3 regions of the Collibacillus ludicampi genome follow, and region 1 is predicted to be linked to each of the others. Evidence: riboswitches for the same ligand, from Rfam matches in the RefSeq annotation. Region 1 holds a riboswitch; each other region holds the start of a gene.
What was found. A riboswitch is a leader RNA that binds a small molecule or an ion and turns the genes downstream of it on or off. The one in region 1 is predicted to bind cyclic di-AMP.
Positions count from the first base shown of each region.

Region 2: another riboswitch for cyclic di-AMP. It lies ahead of DNHGIG_RS14830 (C40 family peptidase); the one in region 1 lies ahead of DNHGIG_RS01845 (LysM peptidoglycan-binding domain-containing protein).
Region 3: another riboswitch for cyclic di-AMP. It lies ahead of ehuB (ectoine/hydroxyectoine ABC transporter substrate-binding protein EhuB); the one in region 1 lies ahead of DNHGIG_RS01845 (LysM peptidoglycan-binding domain-containing protein).

Region 1 is NZ_BOQE01000001.1:351,607-355,767, reverse strand. It holds gene DNHGIG_RS01855 (YwhD family protein) at 1-273, shown strand, start outside; gene DNHGIG_RS01850 (aminotransferase class I/II-fold pyridoxal phosphate-dependent enzyme) at 365-1,828, shown strand; cyclic di-AMP (ydaO/yuaA leader) riboswitch at 1,927-2,061, shown strand; gene DNHGIG_RS01845 (LysM peptidoglycan-binding domain-containing protein) at 2,066-2,842, shown strand; gene DNHGIG_RS01840 (glycosyltransferase family 4 protein) at 2,952-4,106, shown strand; gene DNHGIG_RS01835 (alkaline phosphatase family protein) at 4,084-4,161, shown strand, end outside.
Region 2 is NZ_BOQE01000001.1:2,926,447-2,930,607, forward strand. It holds gene tnpB (IS66 family insertion sequence element accessory protein TnpB) at 1-69, shown strand, start outside; gene DNHGIG_RS21200 (IS66 family transposase) at 71-433, shown strand; partial or broken gene tnpC (IS66 family transposase) at 444-1,555, shown strand; gene DNHGIG_RS21205 (transposase domain-containing protein) at 1,498-1,716, shown strand; gene DNHGIG_RS14825 (hypothetical protein) at 1,665-2,324, shown strand; cyclic di-AMP (ydaO/yuaA leader) riboswitch at 2,482-2,609, shown strand; gene DNHGIG_RS14830 (C40 family peptidase) at 2,608-3,501, shown strand; gene DNHGIG_RS14835 (2-thiouracil desulfurase family protein) at 3,672-4,118, shown strand.
Region 3 is NZ_BOQE01000001.1:1,387,354-1,391,514, forward strand. It holds gene ehuD (ectoine/hydroxyectoine ABC transporter permease subunit EhuD) at 1-603, opposite strand, end outside; gene ehuC (ectoine/hydroxyectoine ABC transporter permease subunit EhuC) at 607-1,260, opposite strand; gene ehuB (ectoine/hydroxyectoine ABC transporter substrate-binding protein EhuB) at 1,366-2,271, opposite strand; cyclic di-AMP (ydaO/yuaA leader) riboswitch at 2,380-2,523, opposite strand; gene DNHGIG_RS06900 (GNAT family N-acetyltransferase) at 2,711-3,250, opposite strand; partial or broken gene DNHGIG_RS06905 (DUF72 domain-containing protein) at 3,361-4,161, opposite strand, start outside.

The sequences.
Region 1 (4,161 bases):
CCTGTTATTTGGGTCACTTTGCGTCGTACGGAAGGGGGCTTCGGCTACTCGGGGATTTGCGGTTCCGTACTCGTGATTGATAAGGAAGCGCGAACCGGCTACAAGAGTCTTCCTGATCAAGTGAACAAGATGGATGCAGCGATGAAAGGCAAAGTACAGGTAGATGCCTTGACGGAGAAGGAAAAAAAACTTTTGTCCGATTTCTTGCGGGAATTTCGCGGCGGGGAACTGTGGAAAAATACGGATGAAAATGTAAAATCCTCTCTTTCATAAAAATGAACATATTTTTGTAAAAATACATTCCGTTACAGAGGTGGTTCTGATATAATCAGTTCGTTATGTACGTGAGAAAGGAAATTGCCTTATGAATAAACAGAATGAAACTCCTCTCTTTTCGGCGCTTGTTGAACACGCGAAAAAAAACCCGATTCAGTTCCATATACCCGGTCATAAAAAAGGGAGCGGAATGCCTTCCGAATTCCGTGAATTTATCGGACAAAACGCTTTGTCGATCGATCTGATCAACATCGCACCGATGGATGATCTCCATCATCCAATGGGGATGATCCGTGATGCACAAGAGTTGGCTGCGGAAGCGTTCGGTGCCGATTACACGTTTTTTTCCGTTCAAGGAACGTCCGGCGCGATCATGACGATGATCATGTCGGTTGTCGGCCCCGGGGACAAGATTCTCGTTCCGCGTAATTTGCACAAATCGGTATTGACGGCGATTATCTTATCGGGTGCACAACCGATCTTCATGCATCCGGACGTGGATCACAATCTTGGAATCGCGCACGGTGTATCCGTAGAGACTGTTTCTATGATGCTGACACACCATCCGGATGTGAAAGCGATACTTCTCATCAACCCGACTTATTTTGGTGTGGCGTGTGACTTGCAAGCCATCGTGGAACTGGCACATGCGCGCAACATTCCCGTGATCGTGGATGAAGCGCACGGCGCGCATCTTCCTTTTCACGAGAAACTCCCTCTTTCTTCCATGAAGGCGGGGGCTGACATGGCAGCTACCTCGGTTCATAAATTGGGTGGATCGTTGACACAGTCATCCATCTTGAACGTTCGTGAGGGACTGGTCAATCCATCACATGTTCATGCGATCTTATCGATGCTTCATACGACATCGACTTCTTATTTATTGCTAGCATCACTGGATGTGGCGCGCAAGAATCTTTATATGCACGGGCATGAATTGATCGATACCGCGATCCGTTTGGCGGAACGGGCGCGTAAGGAGATCAACGAAATCCCCGGGCTCTATTGTTTTGGCGAGGAAATTCTGGATTCGTCCTCGAAGTTTGCCTTCGACCCCACCAAATTAACGATCTCTGTGAAAGAATTGGGCATTACGGGTCATCAGGTGGAGGAGATCTTACGGGAAGAATTTAATATTGAAGTGGAACTTTCCGATCTTTATAACATCCTTTGTATCGTTACATTCGGAGATACGGACGAAACGATCGACATTCTTGTATCCGCCTTGCGTCGCATTTCGGAGAAATTTGTGGGGCAGCGCGATAAAACAGAAGTTCGTGTGAAGATACCGGCGGTACCCCTCCTCGCAATGTCCCCAAGGGACGCTTTTTATGCAAAAACGGAAGTCGTTCCTCTCGATGAAGCGATCGGTCGCACGTTTGCGGAACTCGTGATGGTCTATCCACCGGGGATTCCGATTTTGCTTCCCGGCGAAATCGTCACACAAGAGAACGTGGATTATATCCGCGAACATATGAAAGCGGGTTTGCCCGTACAAGGAACGGATGATCCGAATATCGAGTACGTGAAGGTGGTTGCACAGTCTATCTGATTGCAGATAGACTGTTTTTTATTGATATGTACTTTCTTCCTCCTGCACCATTCGATTACTAATGAAGTTTTGATCGGTAATCGGTATACTATTCTGCGTACATTTTATGGCCGAATCTTGTTGATCAAGTACGGAGGAACCAACTTTTGGGGTGAACCTATTGGTAACCAACAGGCGGGGGATCCTTCACCCGAACCCGTCAGCTAACTCCGGAGGCCTTTGAAGGAGGAAGTGAATATGAAAGAACGTGTCAAAGCACTGGCTATGGGAGCCATTCTGTGTGGTGCTTTGTTTGGATCTGCACAAGCGTCCGCGACAACATATACGGTACAAAAGGGTGACACACTTTATGACCTCTCGAAGAAGACAGGAACGACTGTGAGCGCCTGGAAGATTGCGAATCATCTTACAAGCGATAAAATTCAGTCGGGAAAAGAAATGAATCAACCGATGTCGTATCGTGTTGTTGAAGGGGATACCCTTTGGAAGCTATCGCAGAGATACAACACGACTGTGGAAGAAATTCAACGAGCAAACGGTTTGCAAGGGTCCTTGATCTTGGTTGGACAAGTCTTACAGCTTCCTGTTGGCAGCAAGGAGGTAACGGCTGCAGCCTCTGCTACACCGGAAGAACCAACAGAGGGGAACAAGACCGCTCCGGTTCATACGGATCAAGCTTCACCTGTTGCCGATGCGCAAGTCGTAAAGACGCTTGATTGTGTAGCGACTGCATACGGTCCTGCAGATTCTACAGGATGGGGCGGTTTGACAAAGACAGGCAAGCACGTAGCACAGGGAATGATCGCCGTGGATCCGAATGTGATTCCACTGGGATCCAAAGTGTGGATTTCCGGCTATAACGATCCGAACCTCCCGGCCGGTGGCTTCATGGCCACTGCTGAAGATACCGGCGGGGCGATTCGTGGCAACCGTATCGATATCTATATTCATGCGGATGACGCTACGGTGCGTAAATTTGGCGTACAAAATGTAACAGTAAAAGTACTGAAGTGAGATTTCAGTGGGTAAAAAGGGCTTCTTCTTTTTGAGAGGGAAGCCCTTTTTTGCATGCTACATATTTTCGAAATAAGAGGGGAATACTGGAAACGAAGGTGGTGTACTTATGCAATCCATCCATATTCTTCATCTTGTTCGTCCCGCGGAAGGAGGCATGCTGCAGCATGTACAGCATCTGCTCAGAGGGTCTTCCGCTTCCTTTCAAGTTTCCGTTGCCTGTCCGCCTGATTCACGTCTCTTTCGTGAAGCTCCTGAAGGAGTCAGACGAGTGGGTATTCCTATTTATGATGGATGGGCGCCATATCATGATCTCTTGGCGTCCTTACGTTTGAAAGAATGGATGGAGAACAATCCAGTGGATATTCTGCATATGCACGGAGCAAAAGCGGGGCTTGTCGGAAGATTGGCTGCACGAATGATGAAAAAAACCCCTCGTCTCGTGTATACCATACATAACTTTATAGAACCGAAGAATAGGTGGCGGAAAAGGGTCTATCAGGGATTGGAACAATGGCTGCTGCGTGATACCGATTGTTTGATCACAGTTTCTCATGCATTGGCAAAACATTGCGGATCTCGACTCGATGTGTCTGAGGAGAAAATCCGTATCATCCATAATGGAGTTGCTCTACCCAGGGAACCTTTTACAGTTACTGATGCAAGGAAATTTCTTGGGGTAGCAAACGACCGTTTTGTCATCGGGACGATCAGTCGTCTGATCTATGAAAAAGGAGTTTCCTTCTTGCTAGACGCATTCCATACGCTTCTGCGTTGTGGTTATGATATGGATCTCGTCATCATCGGTGACGGGCCTGAACGAGACAAGTTGGAAAGAATGGCAGCAAAAATCGATACAAAAGGTCGTATCCGTTTTCTCGGACACGTCCCCGACGCAGTTCGTTTTCTCAGAGGATTCGATCTTTGCGTGATTCCTTCTTTGCAAGAAGGTTTTGGTCTTGTCGCGGCCGAGTCGATGCTTGCGGGTGTTCCCCTGATCGCTACATTCGTGGGGGGATTAGAAGAAGTTGTACAAGACGGAGAAACCGGCCTGCTTGTCCAACCGGGAGATGCGTGTGCACTGGCAAAAGCGGTGGAACGAATGTATATGGATCCGCCTTTGAAACGACAATTGGCAATGAAAGGAAAGGAGTATGCGACTGCCTATTTTACGGTTTCCAAAATGTTACAAGAAACGTTAGAAGTGTATCGTGCTTGCATGAAAGAAAGGGGAGCGTTTGATGAAGAGAAAGTTTCTTTATAACAAAGGGAGAAAGGAACTGATCTTTCTCTCTCTGCTCTCCATTTTGATGATGCTT
Region 2 (4,161 bases), 2.6 Mb from region 1:
CTACTCGATGGTCTATCTCTCGAACAGCGACAAGCTCACCCTGCCGTCACTGCGCGTACGATTCTATGATATGTACACCCAATTAGACTTTGGGATTAAAAAAAGGAATTCGCGGTATGTTGTCGAAATCAATAGTATTATGAAAAATCATACGCCGAACCCGACCCCTACTACAATTGAAGATCTCCAAAAAGAACGCGATTTGCTGAAAAATCAAATTGCTGAACTCACTGCCAAACTGAAGTGGTATGAGGAGCAGTTTCGTCTTAGCCAACAGCGCCGGTTTAGCTCTTCGAGCGAACGAACGAATGCCGATCAGCTTGAGCTTTTTAACGAAGCCGAGGTGGAGGCAGATCCCACTGTAGAGGAGCCTACCCTCGAAACCATTACGTACCGCCGCTCCAAAAACGCGGCCACCGGGAAACCAGCTTGAAAACCTGCCTGTGGAGACGATCGAGTATCGCCTGCCATCTGAGGAGCAGGTTTGTTCGTGTTGCGGTGGTTCTTTGCATGAAATGAGCACGGAGATACGGCAAGAGCTGAAGATCATTCCGGCCGAAGTCAAAGTGGTCAAGCATGTCCGTTACGTCTACTCCTGCCGCCGTTGTGAGCGTGAGGAGACAAGTACGCCGACAGTCACAGCTTCTATGCCTGCCCCCGTCTTTCCGGGGAGTTTGGCTTCTGCTTCCAGTATGGCCTATATCATGAGTCAAAAATATGTGGAGAGCATGCCTCTCTACCGACAAGAGCAACAGTTTGCAAGCCTGGGGATTGAGTTGTCTCGTCAGACCCTGGCCAACTGGATCCTCTACGGAGCGAATACCTGGTTGAGTCTGCTCTATGATCGCATGCGCGAGCACTTACTCAAGCAGGACATCTTGCACGCAGACGAGACGACCTTACAAGTGCTCCGTGAACCGGGCCGGGCCGCACAGACAACTTCTTATCTATGGCTGTACCGTACCGGGAGAGAAGATCCGCCCATCATCCTCTATGACTACCAGACGACACGGGCGAGCAAACACCCGCGTCAGTTTCTTTCCGGTTTCAAAGGATACCTGCACGTCGATGGCTATGCGGGTTACCATGGGATACCGGATGTGACCCTGGTCGGTTGTTGGGCTCACGCCCGGCGCAAATTCGATGAGGCACTCAAGGCGCTGCCTGAATCGAAGCGCTCGTCACCGGTAGCAGCCAAAGAGGGACTTACTTTCTGCAATCAACTCTTTGCGATTGAACGTGACTTAAAGGAGTGCACGCCTGAGGAACGTTACCATATCCGTCAAGAACGCAGCCGCCCTGTGTTGGATGCTTTTTTGGCATGGCTTCGTACTCAGAAACCGAAAGTGCTGCCCAAAAGTGCGTTCGGTCAGGCCATCTTGTATTGTCTGAACCAGTGGGAAAAATTAGAGGCGTTTTACAAGATGGGCGATTGGAGATCGATAACAACCGAAGTGAACGCGCGATCAAACCGTTTGTGATCGGTCGCAAAACTGGTTGTTCTCCAATACCCCGCGTGGTGCAAAGGCGAGTGCGATCATTTACAGTATCATAGAGACAGCGAAAGAAAATGGATTACATCCCTATTTCTATCTTACCTATCTCTTTGAGAAACTACCTAACCTAGATATGAAAGACAAAGATTCCTTAGATCAGCTTCTCCCTTGGTCAGAAAGCCTACCGCTTACCTGCCGGGCTATAAAAAAGAATACGTAAATCATACGAAAATCCCCATCTCTTCGAAAGGTGGGGATTATTTTACGCTTACGTCGACTGCTAATGTGTTGACAGAGGACCAACTGGAAATCAAACATGCGCTTGATAAAGCGAAGAAAGAATTTCAAGATATAGAAAAGTTACATGAAGCGATCGAGAAGGCAAGAGACCTGGAACTTCAACAACTTGAAGAAGAAATTGGGGAGGAGTTTGAGAATTATATATCTCATGTTTATGAAGCGTTTGAAGAAAGTTGCACGGACTTACTGGAAATCAAATTCACATATTTGGCGAGGCTTTATGAATTCCGCAAGCAATTTGACGAACTTGCAGAGCTGGTACAAGAAGTCGAAAAAATTCGCAAAAGATCGGGTATTACCTTTGGATCTGAGCGTTTGAATCACTTATCCACGCTTGCGCTAATCTCAGCGAGCTCGCGAGATGAACAACCCATGTACCGTATTCATGACAACGAAATCAATGATATCTTTATCGATGGGAGAATTCATAAGTATCCGCAAGTTTACGCGTTCTATAAATATGGAAAAGTATATCGATCCGAGGAAGAAGCGATGACATACATCAAGGAAAAAGAGACAGAATGCTAGGGGAACATCCACTTCCGTTTGTAAACATACTCCAATAAGACTCAGCCGATTTCGCTGAGATTTTTTTGTAACATAATTATAACATTTTAACTAGAGGATTATTTGTACTTCTGTAGAATATTTTTCTACATCATTCTACAAAAAAGTTTGTCGATGAGACAGAAATCTGCCGAATCTGACATGATGTCAGTACGGGGGATATTTTTCGGGGTGAATCGCTTCAAGGCGTAGGGTACCTCTACCCGAATCCGTCAACTAACCTCGGAGGCATAGGAGGAGAGAAATGAAAAAGGTAAGTATGGGCTTTATCTTCACAGGCATGGTGTGCCTTGCAGCGAGTCTGGCACCGCAAGCGCATGCCGCTGCGGATTCACTGGAAATTATGGTCGATAATCAGATCGTGCAATTTCCAGATGCCAAACCATTCATCGATGAGAATGGCCGAACGCAAGTTCCTGTTCGTTTTGTAGCCGATCAGTTGGGCTTCAAAGTCAATTGGAAGCTGGAAAACGGCTCAGTGAAAGTCATGCTGGCAAAAGACGCAAAGTCGATCGTATTGAAGGAAGGTGAAACAGTAGCGACCATTAATGGACAACCTGTCTCTCTGGATTCGAGTGTAATGATTAAAAACGACCGGACTTTTGTACCGCTTCGCTTTATCGCCGAATCTGTCGGCAAATACGTCAACTGGGACGAGAACCGAAACGCTGTTTCCATCTCATCGGACAAGCCGGTGATGATGATGGCCGATGTATCACCTACTCCCTTGAAACCGGCCACACGTTCTTTGAATGACGAGAATAAACCTTCTATTACATCCCAATCTTCAAGCATGATTGCGTATGCTGAGAAATATATCGGGGTTCCGTATGTTTGGGGCGGGACAAGCCCTGACGGATTTGATTGCTCCGGATTTGTGCAATATGTGTTCAATCACTTTGGGGTGCAGTTACCGAGGACAGCTTCCGACATGTATTCTGCCGGCACTCCTGTGAGCTCTTTGCAACCCGGAGATCTGGTATTTTTCTCAACATATGCATCTGGTGCATCCCACGTGGGTATTTACATAGGGAATAATGAGTTTATTTCGGCCACTTCCTCCCATGGCGTGAAAATCTGTAATCTCAATGACCCTTATTACTGGGGACCACGTTATATTGGAGCGAGACGATTCTAAAGGCACGGAAAAGAGCACCGTATGAGAACGTTTGGTCGTTCTTTTGGGTGCTCTTTTCTTTTCGAGGATTGTGAATTTCGGTCATACTATAAAGGAAGAGAGATTCGACCATGTTTGAGAAATGTTGAACGATCGTAGGAAGGCGAATTGTTCATGTGAGGTGAGTAGTCATGAAAGTCGTTAGTGCTTGTTTAATGGGGTGTGAATGCCGCTATGATAAAAAATCAAATTGGCATCAAGAAATTGAACAACTTGTTAAAGAAGGGAAAGCGATACCGGTCTGTCCGGAACAGTTAGGAGGACTTCCAACCCCACGCAATCCTGCCGAAATCGTCGGAGGAGACGGTTTTGATGTCTTGGATGGTAACGCGAGAGTCATAGATAATCAAGGAAATGATGTGACGCAAATGTTCATTGATGGTGCTTATCAAGCACTAAGAATCGCTAAGATAGTGGGTGCCACAGAGGCGATTTTAAAGGAAAGGAGTCCATCGTGCGGCAGTCGTCAGATATATAATGGAACTTTCTCCAAAATGAAGAAGGAGGGGGTCGGTGTGACAGCGGCATTGCTAATCAGAAATGGAATTCGTGTACAGTCGGAAGAAAGCTTGGAGTAGTATTTCCATCCCTTGTGAAAATGTAGATATCGAAGTATATGAG
Region 3 (4,161 bases), 1.0 Mb from region 1:
AGGGTAACTCAAGAGTAGGAACATCAAACCTACGATCGTAAATCCCTCAAGATAGCGAAAGGAGGTAGAGCCGATCATTTTGGCCGTTTGCAAGATCTCCATTAAAGTGATTGCCGATAGAATCGGTGTCTCTTTAAACATGACAATCAAGTAGTTTCCCAAGACCGGGATGACCGGCGGTATCGCTTGAGGTACGATGATTCTGCCCCACGTCTGCATTTTTGAAAAGTTCAGAGCGACCGCAGCTTCCCATTGGCCACGAGGGACGGAATCGATCCCTGAGCGATACACCTCGGACAGGTACGAACTATAATGCAATCCTAAGCCGATCACTCCCGCTGTGAAGGGGGAAAGTGAAACCCCAAACACAGGCAGCACGTAAAAAATAAAATACAGCTGAACAAGAAGAGGGGTGCTCCTCACAAATTCCACAATTCCGCCTGTAACTAGAGATAAGGGCTTACACGCGGATCTCCTGCCAATCGCAAGCAAAAGTCCTGCGATCGCTGCTATGAAAAACGCCACGAACGTGGAGGTAACGGTTACCTTTAACGCTTCAAGAAGTTGCGGAACGATGGACCAGGCGAAATCCCAATCCCACATGGGCTATGACCTCCCTGCAGCAACTCTGCGCTCAATCAGGCGAATTCCCCATGTGATGGGGTACGCGAGAATGAAATACATCACGAGCAAAAGAGTATAGATCTCGGTGGTTTGGAATGTCGAGGTGCTGAGAATTTTCGCCTGAAAGGTTAAATCTGCAAGTGTAATGAGAGAAACCAAGGCCGTACCTTTCAGCAATTCAATGAGCAAATTTCCGAAAGCCGGCAACATCATGACAAACGCTTGGGGCCATATGATACATCTCATTCTCTGCCAGGGAGTCATGTTCAACGCGATCCCTGCTTCCGTATGTCCTTTTGGTACGGCAAGGATCGATCCACGAACCACTTCTGATCCGTAAGCCCCATAATTGAGCCCCAACGCAAGTACCGCGGCTGCCATTTTTGGCAATTCGATGCCCAGGATCGGCAGGGCAAAATACAACCAATACAACTGAACCAGCAGGGAGGTTCCGCGAAAAACTTCTACATAAATAGCCGTTACGCCCCGAATCATTGAATATTTGGACAGGCGGCCAATCCCCGCAAGCATGGCTAAGAAAAGAGCTGCGATCATCGAGAGAATCGTAATCTCGAGGGTGATCCCCGCGCCTTTCAAGAGTGGCGGGAGTAAGTCTAGGAACGAATAGATTGACATGCACTCCTTTCGATCTTGATCATCAACACTCAAGTAGAATGAGAATGAAGGATCTTGTGAAATCTGTCTGCATCGAATTATTATAGAATGGGGAGATATGCATTCTTACTGTTCGTTTGTACACACTTGCTCAGCTGTTACATTGCCCGGCAATTCCTGTTTGGTAAATCCGAAGGGCTGAATGATCTTGAATAGTTCACCCGATTCCTTCAGTTTCTGTAACTCACGATTGAATGCATCACGGAAGTCCTTGTCTTCTTTGCGGAAAGCCGTTGCCCCGTATCCTCGTGCGCTCTTCCCTTCAATCATCGGTTGTTGAAAGTCCATCACTCTTTCAATTGATGGATCTTTCACCGCATCGAGCACCGATTGCAACGAAGGCCCCGTCATCGTAACCACATCCGCTCGGCCTGCTTGTAGTGCGGCGACAGCGGAAGGCTGGTCGGGAACCGTTACGATCTGTGCGGCGGAGACTCTCGACTTTTGCAGATAATCAACCTCTATAGCTCCGGTCATCACTGCAACTTTCACTTTCGGGTTGGCGGAAATATCCCGATAACTATGAATATTCACTACATTCCCTTTCTTCACCGCGATTGCCTCACCGATACTGTATTCAGGGTCGGCAAATGCCACTTCTTTGCAACGTTCCGGTTTAATGAACATACCCGCCGTGATCATGTCGAAACGCTTAGCTTTCAGCCCGGGTATCAGTGATCCAAATTCGGTGATCTCACCTCTCATCTCATGAATCCCTAACCTTGTGAGAACCGTACGCGCGACCTCAACCGCTTCACCCGTCAGCTTTCCATCTGGTGTTACATAGGCGTAAGGTTTTTCATTCGCAAATCCGACGGTCACATATCCTTGTTTTTTTACACGCTGCCAAGTAGATTCCACGGATGTGTCGGAAGAGGTGCCGACACCCGTCTTTCCTTTGGAGACTCCGCAACCAACCACCGCAGTCATCATGATCAGGGACAGCCCTAAAGTCCTAAATAACTTTTTCACTAGACAACCCCTTTCGCAAATTCTCGTCTACGCATGAAAAACAAAACCCCCGAGGACAAATACCTACGGGGGTATAAAATAAGCGAATACTTTCCCATGAACATCATTCACCCCTCTCTTACACTGCTTACGAAGTTAGCTGACGGATTCGGGCTGAGAGTCGGCCCTACCGGTCATGCGAGACTGCATGCCCGGATTCACCCCAAACGTGGTTCCCCCGCTTCCCTTTCGGGAATTCAGCATCACACAATATTGACTTTTCAGATTTGATTATAATCTTATCCGCAGATAGGGGCAAATTACCAGTTGGTAAGGAATTCCGACCATAGGGAGGGATATGGGAGAATTCTCTTGCTGAACTACCGTGCACAAAAATGACGGAATATTCTCGGGGAATAAGACAATGTATTCGACATACCAAGAAGGCCATTCGCGAACTTTAATGTTTGATGAATTTCAAGACTTCGTCCGGGTCTGCCAACTTGCGCCCGTAATATTTTTTAGAACGGAAATTGTGGATTTCTTCACACGCCTTGGCCATTTTCTCCATAATCACATTCTGGGGCAAATCTTCCGGACTCCAATAAAAGATATTCATTTCATATGGTTTTCCGTCTTCATCTTTCCTGCGGTATTGAATACGATCCGCCTTGACAAACCCGTTTTTGCGATAAAATGCTTCCCTCTTTTTCGTGTCTTCATCTTCGTGATCAATAGGCTCCACTTCTACGATGATCGTCTTCCCCTTTTCTTTAAAACGGTTGAGGAGTTTCGTGCCGACTCCTTTCCCTCTTGTCGCAGGATTGACGAGTAAATAGTCAATAAAGATAAATGTAGGGAATTCGGCATACATCACGATGTATTCATCTGTCTCTTCTTTGTGGTAGGTGTCCTTATCCTCAATCAGGTCATAGAGTTGACGCGGATCTTTCATCTCGTGTTCTGGAAAGTAATCGGCCAGCCGTTCATACCATTCCATGACATTCCCTCCCTTTAAATTCAAGATTTATTCGTATCGTTTGTTATACTATACAAAAACATACCCGGATGATAAAAAAGCTTCCCACCATGCTTTTCGTGGGAAGCTTTTTAAAAGAAATCCAATTGCCGCGGAGACAATCCTTTATATTCTATGCCCAAGAGTTCGATCATTTCCATGGCATTGGCGGCGGCATGTCCGCCCGAATTGTTGTTGAATAAGACACAAATCTCTTGTGATCTTTGTTGCAGATCTTTCAACTTCTCTTTCCACTCCGTTAACTCTTCCCGGCTATACCGGTATAAGTAACGGATGTCTCTCCAATTACCGTCTCCGGTATTCGTCCATCCGTTTACATTACGCCCGTGAAAGCGTACGAGTGTTAATTGACGATTCGTCGGATGCAAAACTGTGGGTATGGAGCCTGCTCCCGCTTGCGGTTCATCGCAAATGCTATGGATCCATCCTTCTTTCTCCATAAACGCGATTGTTTTTTCCAACATTCTGGGCGTGAACCAACTCCTGTTTCTGAATTCAAGCGCAACCGGAATATCACCCATCTTCTCCTTCGTATAGCGAAGAACATCCACATTTTCTTTGATACATTCAAACCAGGGTGGGTATTGAAAAAGAACGGCTTTCAATTTACCCGCTTGTATGACCGGTTCAATCGATTGTTTAAACGCATCAAACATTTCTCCCAGACTTGAGAAAGGATTCTTTCCTCTTAAATGTCCGGTCATTCCTTGGTATGCCTTGATAATGAAAGAAAAAGCGGGCGGGGTTTCTTCGACCCATTTGCTGTAGTTTTTCTCGGGAAGGACGGCATAAAAAGAACTGTCTACCTCCACTATCGGAAAATAGGAACTGTAGACTTTCAGTTTATCCCCGCTTGCCACCCCGTCCGAATA